DNA from 3 places in the Bradyrhizobium sp. SZCCHNR1053 genome. Region 1 is predicted to be linked to each of the others. Evidence: predicted binding sites of a transcription regulator. Region 1 holds the regulator's gene; each other region holds the start of a gene.
What was found. The regulator LexA, encoded in region 1, represses DNA repair genes until DNA is damaged. The targets are predictions, from matches to a motif close to TGTTCNNNNTGTGTTCNG.

Region 1 (3,275 bases):
AACGGCTACGCCCTGCGGGCGCTGGTGCGCAGCGAGGGCGCGACACCGATCGATCTCGGCATCGCCGCGGATACGATGGAGGCCACGATCGCCGGGATCCGGCGGGCGCGCGAGGCCAAGGCCGACATCCTGATCACGACCGGCGGCGCCTCGGTCGGCGATCACGACCTCGTCAAGCAGGCGCTCGAAGCCGAGGGCGTCGAGATGGCGTTCTGGAAGATCGCGATGCGGCCGGGCAAGCCGATGATGCACGGACGGCTCGGCGACATGAGGGTGATCGGACTGCCCGGCAATCCGGTGTCGTCCTATGTCTGCGCCATCCTGTTCCTGGTGCCGCTGATTCGGCGGCTGCTCGGCCGCGACGAAGCTCGCATGCCACGCGAGACCGCCCTGCTCGGCCGCGAACTCGGGGCCAACGATTCGCGCGAGGACTATCTGCGGGCGCAGCTCGAGGAGCGCGCCGACGGCACCCTGATCGCAACGCCGGTGACCCAGCAGGATTCGTCGCTGCTCGGCAATCTCGCGCTCTCGCAGGCGCTGGTGATCCGGCGGGCGTTTGCGCCGAAGGCCGCCGCCGGCAGCCCGTGCGAGATCCTGCGCCTGCCGAGCTAGGCCGTTTCCCCCGGCAAAGCCCGGTCCGTTCACTACAATTTAAGGATTGCGGAACACACATCGAACATATAGTGTCCGTTCATGATTTGTTTTTAGTATGTTGCGGGCGACGCGATGATGGTCCGACTCCAAGGCGCTCTCAGCCGGTTTGTGCTCAAGGCGCAGCTCCTGGACTCGGACGACAACAAACTGGGGACCAGGTCGAGATGCTGACGCGCAAACAGTACGAACTTCTGCGGTTCATCAACGAGCGGCTCAAGGAAGCCGGCGTGCCGCCGTCCTTCGACGAGATGAAGGATGCGCTCGATCTGCGCTCGAAGTCCGGCATTCATCGCCTGATCACGGCGCTCGAGGAGCGCGGCTTTATCCGCCGGCTGCCCAACCGCGCCCGCGCGATCGAGGTGATCAAGCTGCCCGAGCTGTCACAGGCTGCCAACAACCGCCGCGGCTTCACCCCATCGGTGATCGAGGGCAATCTCGGCAAGGTGCGCACCAGCACTCCCGCGCTGGACGATGGCGAGCGCCCCGTCGCGGTGCCGGTGATGGGCCGCATCGCCGCCGGTACCCCGATCGAGGCGCTACAGACGCGCAGCCACACCATCAGCGTGCCTGCCGACATGCTCGGCAACGGCGATCACTATGCGCTCGAGGTGCGCGGCGACTCCATGGTCGATGCCGGCATCCTCGACGGCGACATGGCGCTGATCCAGCGCAACGAGACCGCCGATACCGGCGACATCGTGGTGGCGCTCATCGACGATGAGGAAGCGACGTTGAAGCGCTTCCGCCGCCGCGGCGCATCGATCGCGCTGGAGCCGGCCAACACCGCCTACGAGGTGCGCATCCTGCCGCCGAACCGGGTGAAGATCCAAGGCAAGCTGGTCGGGCTGTATCGCAAGTACTGATCGCGGACGCGATCGGTCGATCGGCGACGGGCGCACGCGCTTCGCCGCCGATCGAAATTGGTCACGCGCGAATGCACCTCAGGATGTGCAGCGCGGCATGCTCAAACGCTTGTGATCGCCCGCGGGCGCACGCGGTGCAGATCAGCGCAGAATTGCCGTGAAGCGCGCGCTAACATCACCATCGATGTCCACTCTGATAGAGGCCTGCGCCTGTCCGGGGGGAGCGTGGGTCGGCTATCTCTCAACGAGGAGCGATCCGATGTGTGACTACAGCCTCCATGCGGTTGCGTCCCGTCCCGCCAAGGTCGGCGAGACGTTGATCTCGACGACGTTTCGCGGCACCGCCACCCGCGGCTTCGCCCTCGAGAGCGAGCCGACCGTCGCCGTCTGCATGCTGCCCGGCACCGAGTTGGCATTTGTCGAGGACGTCCGCTACGACAGCCGCTGGCTCTGGACCCGGACGATCCGCGAGCGCGTCGCGAAGTTCAACAGCATCGAGACGCACATCCCCGATCGCCATCACGACGCGATCGAATTCGCCGACGGCCGCCACGTGCTGGTGACCCAGCTCTGCGAGGGCCAGCGCGTCACCGTGCTACAATTGCCGGTCAGCAAGCAGCCGGCCGAGCGCCGCCCGGGCATGGCGGAGGACGTTCCGGCTTCGCAGGCCACACCGATTCGCCGCATCAGCATCACCTGAGCGCCTGCGCGTCCGCATTTCTCTCGGTCATGAGCGAGCTTTCGGCCGGGGGAGATTTGGTTTCTGCAAGCGCAAGGTCCTTTCGGGCGAACCTCACGCTCCGGCATCGCATCGAATAGGAACGACATCCCTCGGCCGGCATTGTGTGCCGGGGGAGCTTGCCGCCGCGGTCAACAAGATCGATTGGAACAAGGCCGACCGGATCACCGAGCCCGGCCGCTACATGCTTCCGTTCGGATGGCTAACGGTCACGGTTGATGACATCGCCGTCTGGCAACGATATCCGGGCGCTGCGTTCACGCTGGTCGAAGGTCCCTCGCTGTTCGATGGACCCGACGACACCGAGTATCATCTCAGCACGTTGTATCATCTCAGCACGTTCGAGCTGTCCGGCGCTCAATCCTGCTCGCCCTGCTCCGTCTCCGGCGGCGTCGCGTCCTGAAGCCGCGACACCGGCGCACGCGGCGTCAGCGTCGTGTCGAACTCGCCGGCCTCGGCGGGCGCCGGCCACCACGGGCGGTCGGTGCCGCCGGCGCGCACCGGCGTGACGGAGAAGCCGGTGCCCCGCTGCACCAGCATCAAGGCGCCCTGCTGCTGCAGGCGCTGGCGATCGATGACGGCCGCCGCGCAGGATGACGGCGCGGCGCGCGCGGTGACGATCAGCGCGGCACGGGCGCAATCATCGTCGAGCGCCTCGGCGCGCAGGGTCAAGGCGGCGAATCGGCCGTCGACCATCGCGACCACGCAGCCCGCCTCGTCGCAGGAGACGCCATCGGCGAGCGATGAATCCGCCGGCAGCCGGGCATCGGCGTCGGCCGCGAGCCACTCCTTGGTGGCGAACACGTCCTTGCCGGTGCGCATCACATGCAGGCGTCCGTCACGACCGCGCACCGCCACCGCACGCCCATCGCCGGCGATCAGGACATCGGGCAGCGGCGTCGTGGCGGCCCACGCGGTGGCCACCACGAGCCCGACGGCACCCGACCAGCGCAGCGGTGTGCGCAGCAGGCCGATCAGGATGACGCCGAGGCTGGCCAGGATCAGCGGACCGATGCCGA
Region 2 (3,275 bases), 120 kb from region 1:
CATTCCCCAAACCAAGTCCGACGCCCGCACGCACACTCTCACCAACGCCCACCCGCCGGACCTTGATAGCCCCTTCCGTCGTAAAAAGCCGTCACCCAAATGACACAACGGCCCAGCAAGTACCGGTTCTGGCACACAAAAAAGGCCGGCGCGAGGCCGGCCTTTCGACACATTCGATTTGCGCGTGCAATCAGTAGCGCGACACGATCGGGCCGCTGAAGTGATAGGAGATGCCGGCCTTGACGGTGTGCACGGTGTCGCTCCACTCGGAGCGATTGGCCGGAACCGCGCTGTACTGAATCGAGCTCTTGCCGAAGTCGAGATAGTTGTATTCGACCTTGGCCGACCAGTTCGGCGCGAACATGTACTCGGCGCCGGCACCGATCGTCCAACCCCAGCGCCAGTTGTTCTGAGCGAAGCTATTCGCCGCGCCGCCATTGAGCGCTGCGTCGTAGCGGTGTTGGAGATCGCCGACGGCAGCGCCGCCGCTGACAAAGAACAGCGCCGGACCCGCAGCCCAGCCGAGGCGGCCCTTGATGTCGCCAAAGCCGCGCAGCCTGGTGAAGTAAGTATCGCCGAGACCGGCGTTGATGACGCCCGACCGGCCGTTGATGTCGGCCCAGTGATAGTCGCCCTCGAGACCGAACACGATGTTGTCGACCTGCCAGTTGTAGCCGACCACACCGCCGATGAAGCCGCCGCTGGTGTTATAGTTCTGAGTGCCGGCAAAGATCGCCGTATTGGGCGCTCCGAAGAAGGTCTCGTTGCTTCGGCCCCAGCCGCCGCCGCCCTGCAGACCGAGATAGAAACCGGCCCAGGTCGGAAGTGGCGCCGGCGCCACCACCGGGGCCTTCGTGTACGGGCGGGCGGCGAGATCGGCGGCTCCCGCCGGCGTCAGCGCCCCCAAAACCATTAAGCTGACAGCTCCGAGAAAAATTCTTTTCATCCCAAGTCTCCCGCGTTGGGCGTCTCCAAATTGGTCCCCGGAGACGCACTTCTGTGAAGTTGGTGCGACCACGCTTGCGGCCCCAATCCGTCCAGAAATATACGCTATTCAACCCTGGATACCGTCTCCCAAAAGCCACAGCCGAGGAGGAAGTGCGGCGAGCTAACTTGATGAAAGTTAATCCCTTTTCCGTGAATAAGGGAACTTTTTGCGGGTTCCATTGCGAGAAGTTGCGGTTCCATCGAGTTCCGCGGAACTCGACGCACGGTTGTAGACATATGCGCGCGAACAAAACTGGAACAATGGCCTTCCGCCTGCTATATGTGGATAAGCAATGGACAGGGCGGGTGGACCGCGCGGCAACCGTATAGGGTCCGCCGCGAGAGGAAGGGTTAGCCACCGGACGCCGTGAGGCCGGTGTGGACGGCCGGTCCGATGATCGAGAACCGCGGGAGAGTGGTGATGGCGGGTAGTGTGAACAAGGTGATTCTGGTCGGCAATCTTGGCAAGGACCCCGAGATCCGGCGTACGCAGGATGGGCGGCCGATCGCCAATCTGAGCATTGCGACGTCGGAAACGTGGCGCGACAAGGCGACCGGCGAGCGCAAGGAAAAGACCGAGTGGCACCGGGTGGTGATCTTCAACGAGGGCCTTTGCAAGGTCGCCGAGCAGTATCTGAAGAAGGGCGCCAAGGTTTACATCGAGGGCGCGCTGCAGACCCGCAAATGGACCGACCAGAGCGGTGTCGAGAAGTACTCGACCGAGGTCGTTCTGCAGGGCTTCAACTCGACCTTGACGATGCTCGATGGCCGGGGCGGCGGCGGTGGCGGCAGCTTCTCCGATGACATGGGTGGCGGCGATTTCGGCAGCAGCGGTCCGTCGATGGCGCCGCCGCGCCGCGCGGTCGCTTCGGCCGGCGGTGGCGGACGCAACAGCGACATGGACGACGACATTCCGTTCTGAGGCGCATGGGCGGCGGCACGACGTTCAGACCGCTGCCATCTGACCACGGGGGTGTTGCATGAGCTTCGCACCGCTGCTCGCCGCCGAACCCGCCGTCCTGCTGCACGCCGTCGCCGCGATGACGGCGTTTGCGCTGGGACTCGTCCAGTTCGCGGCCCCGAAGGGGACCTTGCTGCATCGAACGATCGGCTGGATCTGGGGCGCGCTGATGGCGGCCGTCGCGGTCAGCTCGTTCTGGATCCACACCATCCGGCTGGTCGGGCCATGGAGCCCGATCCACCTGCTGTCGCTCTACACGTTGGCCGTGCTGCCGCTTGCGGTGTGGGCTGCGCACCGCCATCGGGTGGCGGCCCATCGCCGGGCCATGATCACGCTGTTTTCCGGTGCCCTCGTGATTGCCGGACTGTTCACGCTGCTGCCCGGACGGATCATGCACAAGGTGGTCTTCGGGCCCTAGCCAGAGACGGTTCCCGAGCAAGCCTCGCGGAGCCGTGTCATGTGGTTAAGTCCCTGGAAAGGCGAGCAGAAAAAGCGCGGCCCACCTCGGTTTGGGGGTGGCCTGCGGCGCGCTCCTGCGCTATATGATTCCAAGCGATTTTCGCGTGTCAAAACCGACCGGTATCCCCTTTGTCCGATAAAGAAGATGAGAAGCCCGGCGATCCGGGCGGACCTTCCGACATTCGTCCCGTTTCCATCCTCGACGAGATGAAACGCTCCTACCTCGATTACGCGATGAGCGTGATCGTGTCGCGAGCGCTGCCCGATGCGCGCGACGGCCTCAAGCCCGTGCACCGGCGCATCCTGTATTCGATGTACGAGCAGGGGCACACGCCCGACAAGAAATACGTCAAGTCCGCGCGCGTGGTCGGCGACGTCATCGGTAAATATCATCCGCATGGCGACCAGTCGATCTACGACGCCATGGTGCGCATGGCGCAGGACTTCTCGATGCGCGTGCCGCTGATCGACGGCCAGGGCAATTTCGGCTCCGTCGACGGCGATCCGCCGGCCGCCTATCGATACACCGAAGCCAAGCTCGCCAAGTCGGCAATTCCGCTGCTCGACGACATCGACAAGGACACTGTCGATTTCCAGCCGAACTACGACAATTCGGACAAGGAACCGTCGGTTCTTCCGGCCAAATATCCGAACCTGCTGGTCAATGGCGCCGGCGGCATCGCGGTCGGCATGGCCACCAACATCCCGCCGCACAATCTCGGCGAGGTGATCGATGCCTGCATCGCGCTGATCGACAATCCCGCGCTCACGATCGATGACCTCATCAACATCATTCCGGGGCCGGATTTCCCGACCGGCGGCATCATACTTGGCCGCGCGGGCGCCCGCTCGGCCTATCATCTGGGCC
Region 3 (3,275 bases), on a different contig from region 1:
TCGAGATCGCGCTGCTGCTGCACCACGATCTCGCTGCGGCTCGCCGACAGCCGGATCATGTCGAAGCCGAAGCCGGGATCGAGCGGATCATTCAGGGCGTCGAGCCGCTCGCGGAACAGACGGTCGATGATTGCGGCCTCGGTGACCGGCTGGCCGGTGTCGACCGCGATGACGCGCACCAGGCCGTCGGTGCGGAAGAAGCAGGCCTCAAGCCGCCGCGCGCCCTTGCCCTGCTGTGCCATCGCCGCCACCAGCATCGCGGCGAGACTGGAGAGACTGGCCGCGATCACCGTGTCGGTCGCGACCGGCTCGGCGAAGCGCTTGTCGACGATGTAGTCCGGCGGGACTTTTCGCGGGCTGATCGGCGCATCGGCCTCGCCCAGCGCCTGGGCCAGCACGCGGGTGAAGGCGACACCGAACCGCGCCGTGATCTCGTTGCGGCCGCGCGACGCGACGTCGCCGATCGTCTTCAAGCCGGCGCGGCGCAGGCCGAGCGTGATCGCCTCGCTGCCGCCGAGCGCGGCCACCGGCAGCGGCGCGACCGCGGCCGCCTCCTCGCCGTCAGGCACGATGCGGCCATGCACCTGCCGGTTCAGCGTGCGCGCACACACGGCGTTGGAGGCGATCGCTGCCGACACGGTGAGACCGTGCGCGGTCAGCGCATCGCAGAGCGACCGCATCAGTTTGGCTTCGCCGCCGAACAGATGCACGCAGCCGGTGATGTCGAGCGAAAGCCCATGCGGCGGATCCAGCGCCACCAGCGGCGTGAAGCGGTCGCACCAGTCGGCGATGCCTTCGAGCATCTTGGCGTCAGCCGCGAGGTCGGCCTCTTGGACGACGAGGTCGGGACAGACCGCGCGGGCGTTCGCCAGCGGCTGGCCGAGGCTGACGCCATGGCACGCCGCCGCCTCGTCCAGCGCATGGATCAAGAGCGCATTGGCGTCCTTGATGACGACGACCTGCGGCAGGTCGTCACGCCGATCGGCGGAGCAGTTTCGCTTGATCCGATCGATGGGCAGGCGCGGCAGCCACAGGCTGAGGATCCGCCGCCGGTTCGCTGAAACGGCACGCATCGGGGGTCCACTCCATGATCCATCGTCCGGTCTGGCCGTGACGATTGCGAATGAGCTCGGCGTCGAGACGCGGCGCGCCCCAGGCCATCCAGGGCGCCGAGGGCAGCGACGGCGCGGTGCGGACGATCCAGCGCGTCTCGGCGGTCGAAGGTTCGGGTGTGGCTGCAATGCGCAACACGAGCGCGGTCACGCCGGACTCCTGCGCGGCCAGGGTCAGCTTGCGGCTGGCGACGAGATCGAGCTTTTGCGTCTCGCCCCACACCTCCAGCATCATCCCGCCCAGCGCATCGCAGGCGAGCGCATCGGCCGCGGTGCGCAAGCCGTGATCGAGATCGGGCGCCCGCACGATCACGATGCGGCGCGGGTCGAGGCCAAGCTCGGCGAGCCCGCTCATCGACAGCGCGCCCATCTCGCGCTCGGCGAAATCCTGCCGGATCCAGATCAGCGGCCGGCGCGCCGCGACGCGCGCCGCGAGCCCGCACAGGAAGCCGGTCGCGGCCGTCGCCTGACGGCCGGTCTCGGCGAACACCTCATGCAGCGCGCCAGTGGCCAGGCCGCCCTGCAGCACGGCGTCGGCCTCGTCATGGCCGAGCGCGACCCGGCGCAGGTCATGTGCGCCATCTCCCGCCTCGAGACGGGCAATGCGGCCGCGCAGACGCGCGAGCGTATCCATGCGTGCGCCGGTCATCCGTCGCCGCTCCTCTTCCATCCATCGTGCGGGCGCTGCCGTTGTTGCAGTTGAACCCACGACGGCCCTCTTTGTTCATGATACGTTCTAATATAAAGCTAACGCCTTCGAGAGAGTCAATCGGGATTGCCCCGGATGTGATTCAGCGAATGGAATCAAAAGGATTCAAAGGTATGGAGCTGCTCCGCAAGCTGGAGATCCTGGCCGATGCCGCCAAGTACGACGCCTCCTGCGCCTCCAGCGGTACCGAGATGCGGGATTCCCGCGACGGCAAGGGTCTCGGCTCGACCGCGCCGGGCATGGGCATCTGCCATTCCTATGCGCCGGACGGCCGCTGCATCTCGCTGCTCAAGGTTCTGCTGACAAACGCCTGCAACTACGACTGCCTGTATTGCGTCAACCGCGCCTCCTCCAACGTGCCGCGCGCGCGCTTCACGGTCGACGAGGTGGTGAAGCTCACCATCGATTTCTATCGCCGCAACTACATCGAGGGTCTGTTCCTGTCGTCCGGCATCATCCGCAGCCCGGACTACACCATGGAGCAGGTCGTCTCGGTCGCGCGCAAATTGCGCGAGGAGCATCGCTTCCGCGGCTACATTCATCTGAAGACGATTCCGGAGGCTGACGAGGCGCTGATCGCCGAGGCCGGCCGCTATGCCGACCGGCTCAGCATCAACATCGAGACGCCGCTGGAGGCGAGCCTCACCAGGCTGGCGCCGGAGAAGGACCAGCGCGCCATCCGCCGCACCATGGGCCGTCTCCGGCTCAAGCTCGACGAGACGGTGGAAGCCAAGAAGACGGTGCGGAAGGCGCGGCCGCCGCGCTTTGCCCCTGCAGGCCAGAGTACGCAGATGATCGTCGGCGCCGACGACGCCAATGACCGCGTCATCCTGTCGACCTCGGCCAATCTCTACGGCGCCTACAAGCTCAAGCGCGTCTATTACTCCGCCTTCAGCCCGATCCCCGATGCCAGCCGCGCGCTGCCGCTGCAGGCGCCGCCCTTGGTGCGCGAGCACCGGCTGTACCAGGCCGACTGGCTGATGCGCTTCTACGGCTTCGACGCCGATGAAATCGTCGAGGAGAGCGAGGGCATGCTGCCGCTCGACATCGACCCCAAGCTCGCCTGGGCGCTGCGCCACCGCGACCGCTTTCCGCTCGACATCAACACAGCAAGCCGCGAGGAGCTGTTGCGCGTGCCCGGCTTCGGCACCCGCACGGTGGAGCGCATCCTCGCGACCCGCCGCACCACCACGATCCGCTTTGCGGATCTGGCCCAGCTCAACGTCATCAGGAACAAGGCGCTGCCGTTCATCGTTCTTTCCGACCACCGGCCACAGCCGTCCCTGCTCGACGGCGCCAGCCTCAGAGCCCGGCTGCGGCCCAAACCGCAGCAGCTGGGATTTGGATTCTAATTGAACGTCGTGGCGAAGAACGAAGCCAGGAAGCAGCCGTCATTCCGGGGCGATGCGAAGCATCGAACCCGGAATCTCGAGATTCCGGGTTCGCCCCTGCGA

Region 2: a site for LexA is predicted at 1,231-1,248, ahead of QX051_RS02610 (single-stranded DNA-binding protein). Genes of this name have one in related genera too.
Region 3: a site for LexA is predicted at 1,834-1,851, ahead of QX051_RS13870 (putative DNA modification/repair radical SAM protein). Genes of this name have one in related genera too.

The regions. Positions count from the first base shown of each region.
Region 1 is NZ_JAUHJM010000001.1:676,070-679,344, forward strand. Features, by position in the region: gene glp (gephyrin-like molybdotransferase Glp) at 1-612, shown strand, start outside; gene lexA (transcriptional repressor LexA) at 819-1,517, shown strand; gene QX051_RS03205 (hypothetical protein) at 1,777-2,217, shown strand; gene QX051_RS03210 (hypothetical protein) at 2,441-2,659, shown strand; gene QX051_RS03215 (ComEC/Rec2 family competence protein) at 2,614-3,275, opposite strand, start outside.
Region 2 is NZ_JAUHJM010000001.1:555,057-558,331, reverse strand. Features, by position in the region: gene QX051_RS02615 (outer membrane protein) at 191-946, opposite strand; gene QX051_RS02610 (single-stranded DNA-binding protein) at 1,409-1,909, shown strand; gene QX051_RS02605 (DUF2306 domain-containing protein) at 1,968-2,366, shown strand; gene gyrA (DNA gyrase subunit A) at 2,537-3,275, shown strand, end outside.
Region 3 is NZ_JAUHJM010000004.1:408,933-412,207, reverse strand. Features, by position in the region: gene QX051_RS13880 (DNA polymerase Y family protein) at 1-1,073, opposite strand, end outside; gene QX051_RS13875 (DNA repair protein) at 973-1,761, opposite strand; gene QX051_RS13870 (putative DNA modification/repair radical SAM protein) at 1,935-3,173, shown strand.